2 regions of the Kocuria tytonicola genome follow, and region 2 is predicted to be linked to the other one. Evidence: predicted binding sites of a transcription regulator. Region 2 holds the regulator's gene; the other holds the start of a gene.
The links. The regulator HrcA, encoded in region 2, represses chaperone genes, less so after heat shock. The targets are predictions, from matches to a motif close to TTNGCACTCGNNNNNNNCGAGTGCNAA.

Region 1 (4,414 bases), 700 kb from region 2:
CTTCGCGAGCAGCGCGTGGGCCTCGTCCTTGCCCATCCCCACCCTGCCCGTGACCAGGGGCATGGGGGTCATGACGTCGCGCACCAGGCGGGTCTCGAAGTCGCTCTCCGGCAGGTAGCGGGTGTCCCGGTTGGTGATGATGCCCAGCAGCTTCTGGTCCTGGTCCACCACGGGCAGCCCGGAGACCTTGAAGTACCCGCACAGCCGGTCCAGCTCCGCCAGCGTGGCGTCCGGGGCGACGGTCACGGGGTTGGTGATCATCCCGGACTCGCTGCGCTTGACGCGGTCCACGTGGTCCGCCTGGTCCTGGACGGACAGGTTGCGGTGGATCACGCCCATGCCGCCCTGGCGGGCCATGGAGATCGCCATCGCGGACTCCGTGACGGTGTCCATCGCCGCGGAGAGCACGGGGGCCTCCAGGGTGATCCGGCGCGAGAGGCGCGTCCGCGTCGAGGCGTCCGAGGGGATCACGTCCGTGTTGCCCGGCAGCAGCAGGACGTCGTCGTAGGTCAGTCCGGTGAAGCCGAACGGGTCGTCCATCAGGGCAGTGGGCACGTTGTCAGACACGAAGGGTCCCTTCCACACGAGGTTGTCCCCACCAGTCTACGGGCCACTCCCGGCAGCGCCCGAGCCGCACCGTCGCTGCGAGCGCCGTGGGCGACGACGCCGCCGCACTCCCGCGCGCGCCGGTTCGGGAACCTCCGGGAGCCGGGAAACGCCGCTGGCGTGGGACCACCGGGGTGGGCCCACGCCAGGGGCGTTGCGCCGTCAGCGGGACGGAACGGGGATCAGTCCTCGTCCTTCTTCTCGGCCACGAGCGTCTCCGTGGTCAGCACGAGTGCTGCGATGGAGGCGGCGTTCTGCAGCGCGGAGCGGGTGACCTTGACGGGGTCGATGATGCCCGCGGAGAGCAGGTTCTCGTACTCGCCGGTCAGCGCGTTGTAGCCGTTGCCGGGCTCCAGCTCCGCCACGCGGGAGGCCACCACGTTGCCGTCCTGGCCCGCGTTCTCCGCGATCCAGCGCAGCGGCTGGGTCAGGGCGCGGCGCACGATGTTCACGGCCGTGGCGGCGTCGCCGGACAGGCCCAGGTCCGTGCCCTCGAGGGACGTGGACGCGTGCACGAGCGCCGAACCGCCGCCGGCCACGATGCCCTCCTCGAGCGCGGCGCGCGTGGAGGACACCGCGTCCTCGATGCGGTGCTTGCGCTCCTTCTGCTCCACCTCGGTGGCGGCGCCCACCTTGATCACGGAGATGCCGCCGGCGAGGCGCGCCAGGCGCTCCTGCAGCTTCTCGCGGTCCCACTCGGAGTCCGTGCGGGCGATCTCGGAACGGATTTCCGCGACGCGCTCGGCCACGGCCTCGGAGGACCCGGCACCGTCCACGAGCGTGGTCTGGTTCTTGGTCACGGTGATCCGGCGGGCGGAGCCCAGCTGGGAGAGCTCCACGCCCTCGAGCGAGATGCCGAGCTCGGGGGTGATCACGGTGGCGTCCGTGAGCACCGCGAGGTCCTGCATGATCGCCTTGCGGCGGTCGCCGAAGCCGGGAGCCTTCAGTGCCACGACGTCCAGCGTGCCGCGCAGCTTGTTGACCACCAGGGTGGACAGGGCCTCGCCCTCGACGTCCTCCGCGATGATGGTCAGCGGCTTCTTGGCCTGCAGCACTTTCTCCAGCACGGGCATGAGGTCCTGGATGGAGGAGATCTTGCCCTGGAACAGCAGCACGAAGGTGTCGTCCAGGACGGCCTCCTGGCGCTCCTGGTCCGTGATGAAGGACGGGGACAGGTAGCCCTTGTCGAACTGCATGCCCTCGGTGACGTCCAGCTCCACCTCGGTGGAGGAACCGTCCTCGATGGTGATGACGCCGTCCGTCCCCACGGTCTCGAAGGCGCGGGCGATCAGCTCGCCGATCTCCTCGGACTGCGCGGAGATCGCGGCCACGTGGGCCACGTCCTTGCCCTCCACGGGGCGGGCGTTGTCCAGCAGGCGCTGGGACACCGTGGCCACGGCGGCCTCGACGCCGCGCTTGATGTCGCTCGGGGCGGCACCCGCCGCCACGTTGCGCAGGCCCTCCCTCACGATGGCCTGCGCGAGCACGGTGGCGGTGGTGGTGCCGTCACCGGCGACGTCGTTGGTCTTGGTGGCCACCTCCTTGGCCAGCTGCGCGCCGAGGTTCTCGTACGGGTCGTCGAGCTCCACCTCGCGGGCAATGGTCACGCCGTCGTTGGTGATCGTGGGGGCGCCCCACTTCTTGTCCAGCACCACGTTGCGGCCGCGGGGGCCGAGGGTGACCTTGACGGTGTCGGCCAGGCGGTTCACGCCGGACTCGAGTGCTTTGCGAGCGGTGTCGTTGAACACCAACTGCTTGGGCATGTGTGCTCCTTAGGAATGCGTGCGGAACGAAGAGACGTGCGCGGTGCCCGTGCGGCCCGCTTCCTGGCGGACGTCACGGGCACCGCGCACGAAGAGACGGTGGAGAAGCTACTTCTCGATGACGGCGAGCACGTCGCGTGCCGGGAGCACCAGGTACTCCTCGCCGTTGTACTTGACCTCGGTTCCGCCGTACTTGGAGAAGATGACCAGGTCACCCTCCTTGACGTCCACGGGGATGCGGTTGCCCTTGTCGTCCACGCGGCCCGGGCCCACGGCCAGGACGGTGCCCTCCTGGGGCTTCTCCTTGGCGGTGTCCGGGATGACCAGACCGGAAGCGGTGGTCTGTTCAGCGGCCAGCGGCTGAACCACGATGCGATCCTCGAGAGGCTTGATGGAGACCGACACGATCTCTCCCTTTCTTCTAGGCGTGTGAGACTGTGCGTCCTCGCGGTGCCACGGGGTCCCGCGGCGGAGGACGGCACAGGCCAGTTGGCGTACCAACCGTCGTCGCGGTGCCGATTGAGCGCCTGGCCTTTTAGCACCCTCACCATGAGAGTGCCAACAAGAACTGTAGGGACGCGCCCCGCGCCCGGTCAAGGCGCGCCGCGCCCGCTCCCCTGTGGGCTGAAACGCCGCGGACGACGCCGCCAGCGCGCCGGTGCGCGCCCGGTCCACCACCCGCGGGGACCGCCACGGCCGCGGTCGGCCACCTGTCCGGACCCTCACCGCTGCGGCGCGCCAGGGCGCCGCGCCGGGCCCCTGCACAGCCCCACCCAACACGCCACCCCTCCCCGCGCCGTGGTGTGATGGAACCGTGAACTCCCCCACCGAACCTGACGACGCCGAGACCCGCGGCCTCGCCCGCCTGCTGACTCCGGAGGGCATGGCCCTGCTCGACTCCCTGGGTCCGTACGACCCGGACTCCTCCCTGTCCCTCTCGAAGTCCCTGCGGGCGCAGGGCCACGATCCCGAGCTGGTCTCCGCCGCCCTCACGCAGTCCAGGCTGCGCGCGAAGGCCCGGACCAAGTTCGGGGACTTCGCCCGGCACATGGTGTTCACCCGCGACGGCGTGGAGCAGGCCACGCGCTGGTCCGTGGCCGCGCTGCACGCCCAGCGCTTCGCCCAGGCGGGGATCCGCCACGTGGTGGACCTCGGCTGCGGGGTGGGCGCGGACTCCCTGGCGCTGGCAGCCCTGGAGCGCACCGTCACCGCGGTCGAGCGGGACCCGGTCACCGCTGCGGCGGCCACCCTCAACCTCACGGGATGGCCCGGAGCCCGGGTGGTGTGCGCGGCTGCCGAGTCGCTGGACCTGGCCGCGCTGGAGAACGGCGCCGCCGACGGCGTCTGGCTCGACCCCGCCCGCCGGGTCACCGGCGCGGGCGGCACCCGCCGCGTCTTCGACCCCGAGGCGTTCTCCCCTCCCCTCTCGTTCGTCACCGGCCTGGCGCGGCGCGGCCTCGCGGTGGGCGCCAAGATCGGCCCGGGCATCCCCCACGACCACGTCCCCGAGGACGCGGAGGCACAGTGGATCTCCGAGCGCGGGGACGTGGTCGAGGCCGTGCTGTGGTTCAACGCCGTGCGCCGCCCGGGCGTCGCCCGCGCCGCCCTGGTGCTGGGCCACGACGCCGCCGGGTCGGGTGCCCCGGCCTCGGAGCCCACCGCTGAAACCGGCGCCGGAAACCACGAAACAGGGAGCGCGGCGAACGGCGGCACCGGGGGCGGGAGCGGCGCGGACGGCAACGGCACCCCGGGAGGCGACCGTGCGGCGTCGTCCGCGGCGGAGCTGACGTCCGACTCGTGGCAGTCCCCGCCCCCGGAGGGCGACCTGCTGGGCCCCGTGGGGCGCTACCTCTACGAGCCCGACGGCGCCGTGATCCGCGCGGGGCTCGTCACGGACCTCGCCGAGCGCCTCGGCGCCCACCTGGTGCACCCGAGCATTGCGTACCTCTCCTCGGACACCCTGGTGCGGACCCCGCTGGCCCGGGCGTACGAGGTGCGCGAGGTGCTGCCCCACACCGTGAAGGTGCTGCGCCGGTGGGTGAAGG
Region 2 (4,414 bases):
CCGGGTGGCGGCCCCGTGGGCGTCAGTCCCAGCTGCCGAGCACGGCGCTCAACGCCGCCAGGGCCGCGGGACCGGCGGTCGAGGAGCGCATCACGGTGCTCCCGAGGCGCAGCGGGCGGGCGCCCGCGTCCCGCAGGGTCCTCAGCTCGTCCTCGCTGATCCCGCCCTCCGGGCCCACGACCACGGCCACGTGTCCGCGCTCCCCCCATGCCGCCACCTCGTCGGAGGTCCAGCGCGTGGGGGCGCTCTCGTGCAGCACGAGCCACAGGGTCTCCGGCTCGGAGGCGACCAGGCGCGCGAGGCCGGCGGTGTCCACCCAGGGTTCCAGGCGGGGCCAGGCCGCGCGGCGCGACTGCTTGGCCGCCGTGGCCAGCAAGGACTCCCACTTGGCCATGGTCTTGGCGGCGCGTTCGGCCCGCAGCCGCACGATGCTGCGGTCGGCCTGCCACGGGACCACGCGGGAGACGCCGAGCTCGGTGGCGGACTCGACGGCCTGCAGGTCCCGGTCCCCCTTGGCCAGCGCCTGCACGAGCGTGAGCCGCGGATCAGGCGGGTGCTCGTGGCGCACGTCCGCGACGAGCACGCCCATGCGGTCCCGCTCCCCCGTCCGGAAGACGCAGGTGGCCCGGGTGCCGTGTCCGTCCACGAGGTCCAGGGGCTCGCCCGCCCGCAGCCGCCGCACGGTCACGGCGTGCCTGGCCTCGGGGCCGACGACGTCGAGGACCTCGCCGGGGCGCGCCCCGGTGAGGTCCTCGTGGTGGAAGACGGGGTTCGTCACAGGTCGTTGAACCGTCCGCGCAGCCGGGAGAAGAACCCGCCGGCGCTGGCGGTGTTCACGGTGGTGCCGTCGTGGGACTCCTCGTCCCGCAGTGCGGCCAGACGCTGCATCAGCTCGCGCTGCTCCCCCGTGAGGTTGCGCGGGGTCTCCACCTCGAAGTGCACCTGCAGGTCCCCACGGCCCTTGCCGCGCAGATGGGTGACGCCCAGGTGGTCGAGGGTGACGGTGGCTCCGGACTGGGTGCCGGGCTCCACCTCCACGCTGCGGGTGCCGTCGAAGGTCTCCAGGGTCACGGTGGTGCCCAGGGCGGCGGCGGTCATGGGGATCCGCAGCCGGGCGTGCAGGTCGTCGCCCTCGCGGACGAAGGTGGGGTCGGGGTCCACCTTGAGCTCTACGAAGAGGTCTCCGTTGGGGCCGCCGGCGGTACCGGCCTCACCCTGGCCACCCAGGCGGATGCGGTTGCCGGACTGGATGCCGGCGGGGATCTTGACGGTCAGGGGGCGGCGGTCGCGCACCCGCCCCTCGCCGTAGCACTCGTGGCACGGGTGCTCCACCACGGTGCCGAAGCCGTTGCACTGCGAGCAGGGCGCCTGCGTGGTGACCATGCCCAGGATGGACTGGCGCTGGTACTGCATGTGGCCGGAGCCCTTGCACATGCTGCACGTGGTGGGGCTGGTGCCGGGCTGGCAGCACGAGCCCCCGCACGTGGGGCACGTGACGGCGGTGTCCACGGTGATGTCCTTCTCCACGCCGAACACCGCGTCCTTGAGGGAGATCCGCACGTTGATCAGGGCGTCCTGGCCCTGCCGGGTACGGGACTGCGGGCCGCGCTGGCCCCCGGCGCCCGCGCCCTGGAAGAACGTCTCGAAGATGTCCGAGAACCCGAACCCGGTGCCGGGGAAGCCCCCGCCGAATCCCGTGTCCGTGCCGTTCTCGTTGCCCGTGGCGTCGTACACGCGGCGCTTGTCCGGGTCCGAGAGGACGTCGTTCGCGTGGGACACGCGCTTGAACTCCTCGGCGGCCTCCGGGGAGGGGTTCACATCCGGGTGCAGCTTGCGGGCCTTCTTGCGGTAGGCGCGCTTGATCTCTTCGGCGCTGGCGTCACGGCTCACGCCGAGGGTTTCGTAGTGGTCGCTCACGATGTCGTCGCTTCTTCTCTCGTGTCGGTGTCGGTGTCAGTGGTCGGGGGCGGCGGCGCCGGGGCGGCGCTCACTCCCCCAGGTTCTTGGACAGGTAGCGGGCCACCGCGCGCACGGAGGCCATGGTGGTGGGGTAGTCCATGCGGGTGGGGCCCACGATCCCCACCTTGGAGGCGGCGTGCGGGCCGTAGCCCGTGGCCACCACGGAGGCCTCGGCCAGGGGGTCGTCGCCCTGCTCCGAGCCGATGCGCACGGCCACGCCCCGTTCGTCCTGCTGCATCTCGGACAACAGGCGCAGCATGGTCACTTGTTCCTCGAGGGCCTCGAGCACCGGGGAGATGCTCTGGGGGAAGTCCCCGCTGAAGCGTGCCAGGTTGGCCGTTCCGGCCAGCACGAGCCGGTGCTCGTCCGACGCCGCGGCCAGCACGGTGAGCGCGTCGCCCACGGCCCGGGCGGCGTCGCCCAAAGCCTCCGGTACCGCGACCTCGAGATCTGCGAGGGCGCTGGGCACCGTGTCCAGGGGCGCGGCCAGCAGCCGCGCGAGCAGCAGGGACCGCAGCTCCAGCACGCGCGCCTCGTCCAGGGGTGCGGCGAGCGCGACGCTGCGCTGGACCACGCGGCCCGAGGTGGGGATGAGGATCACCAGCAGCGTGTCCGCACCGAGGTCCACGAGCTCCACGTGGCGCACCGTGATGCCCGTGCGCACGGGGTACTGGATCACGGCGGCCTGGTGCGTCAGCTGGGCCAGCAGGCGCACGGTGCGCTCCATGATGTCGTCGAGGTCGTCGGCTCCGTCGAGGAACACCTGGATGGCCCGGCGCTGGGCCGGGGTGAGCGGCTGCAGGGCCGAGATCTGGTCCACGAACAGGCGGTAGCCGCGGTCGGTGGGGATCCGGCCGGAACTGGTGTGGGGGGCGACGATCAGGCCGTCCTCCTCGAGGGCGGCCATGTCGTTGCGGACCGTGGCGGAGGACACGGGGAGCCGGTGGCGCTCCACGAGCGCCTTGGAGCCCACGGGTTCGCGCGAGTGGACGTAGTCCTCCACGATGGCCCGCAGGATCTGAGCCCTGCGCGGGTGCTCCACGGCGTTCACCTCCCGTTGCGTCCGGCCGCTGCGTCCGGTCAATTTTGGCACTCATGGGAACACAGTGCTAATCCGGGGAGTCTAGCGGCCCGGGTCTCCCCCGCCCCCTTTGGTACGCTCGCGGCTGATTCGGCCGCCCGGCCGGTCCCGTGCCAGAGCACCGCGGGTGCCGCGCGTCGGAAGACCACAGCACCAGAACGAGGAGACCGCCGTGAACGCACCCGGGTGGGGCTGGGGCCCGCAGGACCTCGGCGACCCCCAGCTGTCCCGCTCCGGGCCCACGTCCCGTGAGGTCCCGGTGGCCCGCGACATGGTCCTGGAGGACGTCGAGACCGGGTGGGTGGGCGCCGTCGTGAGCGTGGAGGTCATCGGGGGCATGCGCGTGGTGGGCCTGGAGGACCGCCACGGCCGCGTGAAGACCTTCCCCCTGGGCCCGGGATTCCTCCTGGACGGGGAGCCCGTGCGGCTTACTCCACCCGTGGCCGCGGCCGGCCCCTCGAAGCCCCGGCTCACCCGGTCCGGCTCCGTGGCGGTCGAGGGCCTGCGGGCCTCCGTGGCCAAGGAGTCCCGGATCTGGGTGGAGGGCTACCACGACGCCGAACTCGTGGCGAAGGTGTGGGGCCACGACCTCGCCGTGGAGGGGATCGTGGTGGAGCCCCTGCACGGCATCGACGACCTCCCCGGTGCCATCGCCTCGTTCCGGCCGGGGCCGAAGCGTCGGCTCGGGGTCCTCGTGGACCACCTGGTGCCGGGGTCCAAGGAGTCCCGGATCGCCGAGAAGGCCCTGCAGGTTCCCGGAGCACGGGACAACGTGCTGGTCCTGGGCCACCCGTACATCGACATCTGGCAGGCCGTGAAGCCCGCCACGCTCGGCATCCCCGCGTGGCCCGTGATCCCCCGCGGTGAGGACTGGAAGACCGGGATGGCGCGGGAGCTCGGACTCCCCCACCGCACGCCCCAGGACGTGGGCCGCGCGTGGCAGGCCATCCTCACGCGCGTGAACAGCTACGCGGACCTGGAGCCTGCCCTCCTGGGGCGGGTGGAGGAGCTGATCGACTTCCTCACCGCCCCGCAGTGAGCCGAGCGACCTGCCTGCGGCGGCCCGCCTGCCCGCGGTGACGCGCACGACGTCGTTCTGTGACGCCCGACCGGGCGGTTTCCCAGCCGCACACCGTAGAATGACGGTGCCAGGCCCCCGCGATCCTGCCTGCACCGGCTACCGCCCCTGAAAGGGACACCCCACTGTGACTGACGTTGCCGCCACGCCCGTTCCCGAGTCCGCTCGCACCGAGGACACCCCGTTCGAGTCCGTGTCCCCCGTGGCCCAGCCCCTGGACGTGGCGCAGGACCGCCAGTGGGCCACCCTGGCGCACCTCGGCGGAGTGGTGGGCGCGCTGCCCAGCTACCTGATCC

Region 1: the regulator HrcA is predicted to act here: its motif matches at 2,905-2,931, upstream of groES (co-chaperone GroES).

The regions. Positions count from the first base shown of each region.
Region 1 covers NZ_RDEX01000001.1:990,053-994,466, reverse strand. Annotated here, with positions in the region: gene guaB (IMP dehydrogenase) at 1-540, opposite strand, end outside; gene groL (chaperonin GroEL) at 789-2,369, opposite strand; gene groES (co-chaperone GroES) at 2,478-2,774, opposite strand; gene EAE32_RS11980 (THUMP-like domain-containing protein) at 3,184-4,414, shown strand, end outside.
Region 2 covers NZ_RDEX01000001.1:1,685,063-1,689,476, forward strand. Annotated here, with positions in the region: gene EAE32_RS07620 (16S rRNA (uracil(1498)-N(3))-methyltransferase) at 23-778, opposite strand; gene dnaJ (molecular chaperone DnaJ) at 775-1,917, opposite strand; gene hrcA (heat-inducible transcriptional repressor HrcA) at 1,988-3,001, opposite strand; gene EAE32_RS07635 (DUF3097 domain-containing protein) at 3,213-4,079, shown strand; gene EAE32_RS07640 (DUF4870 domain-containing protein) at 4,246-4,414, shown strand, end outside.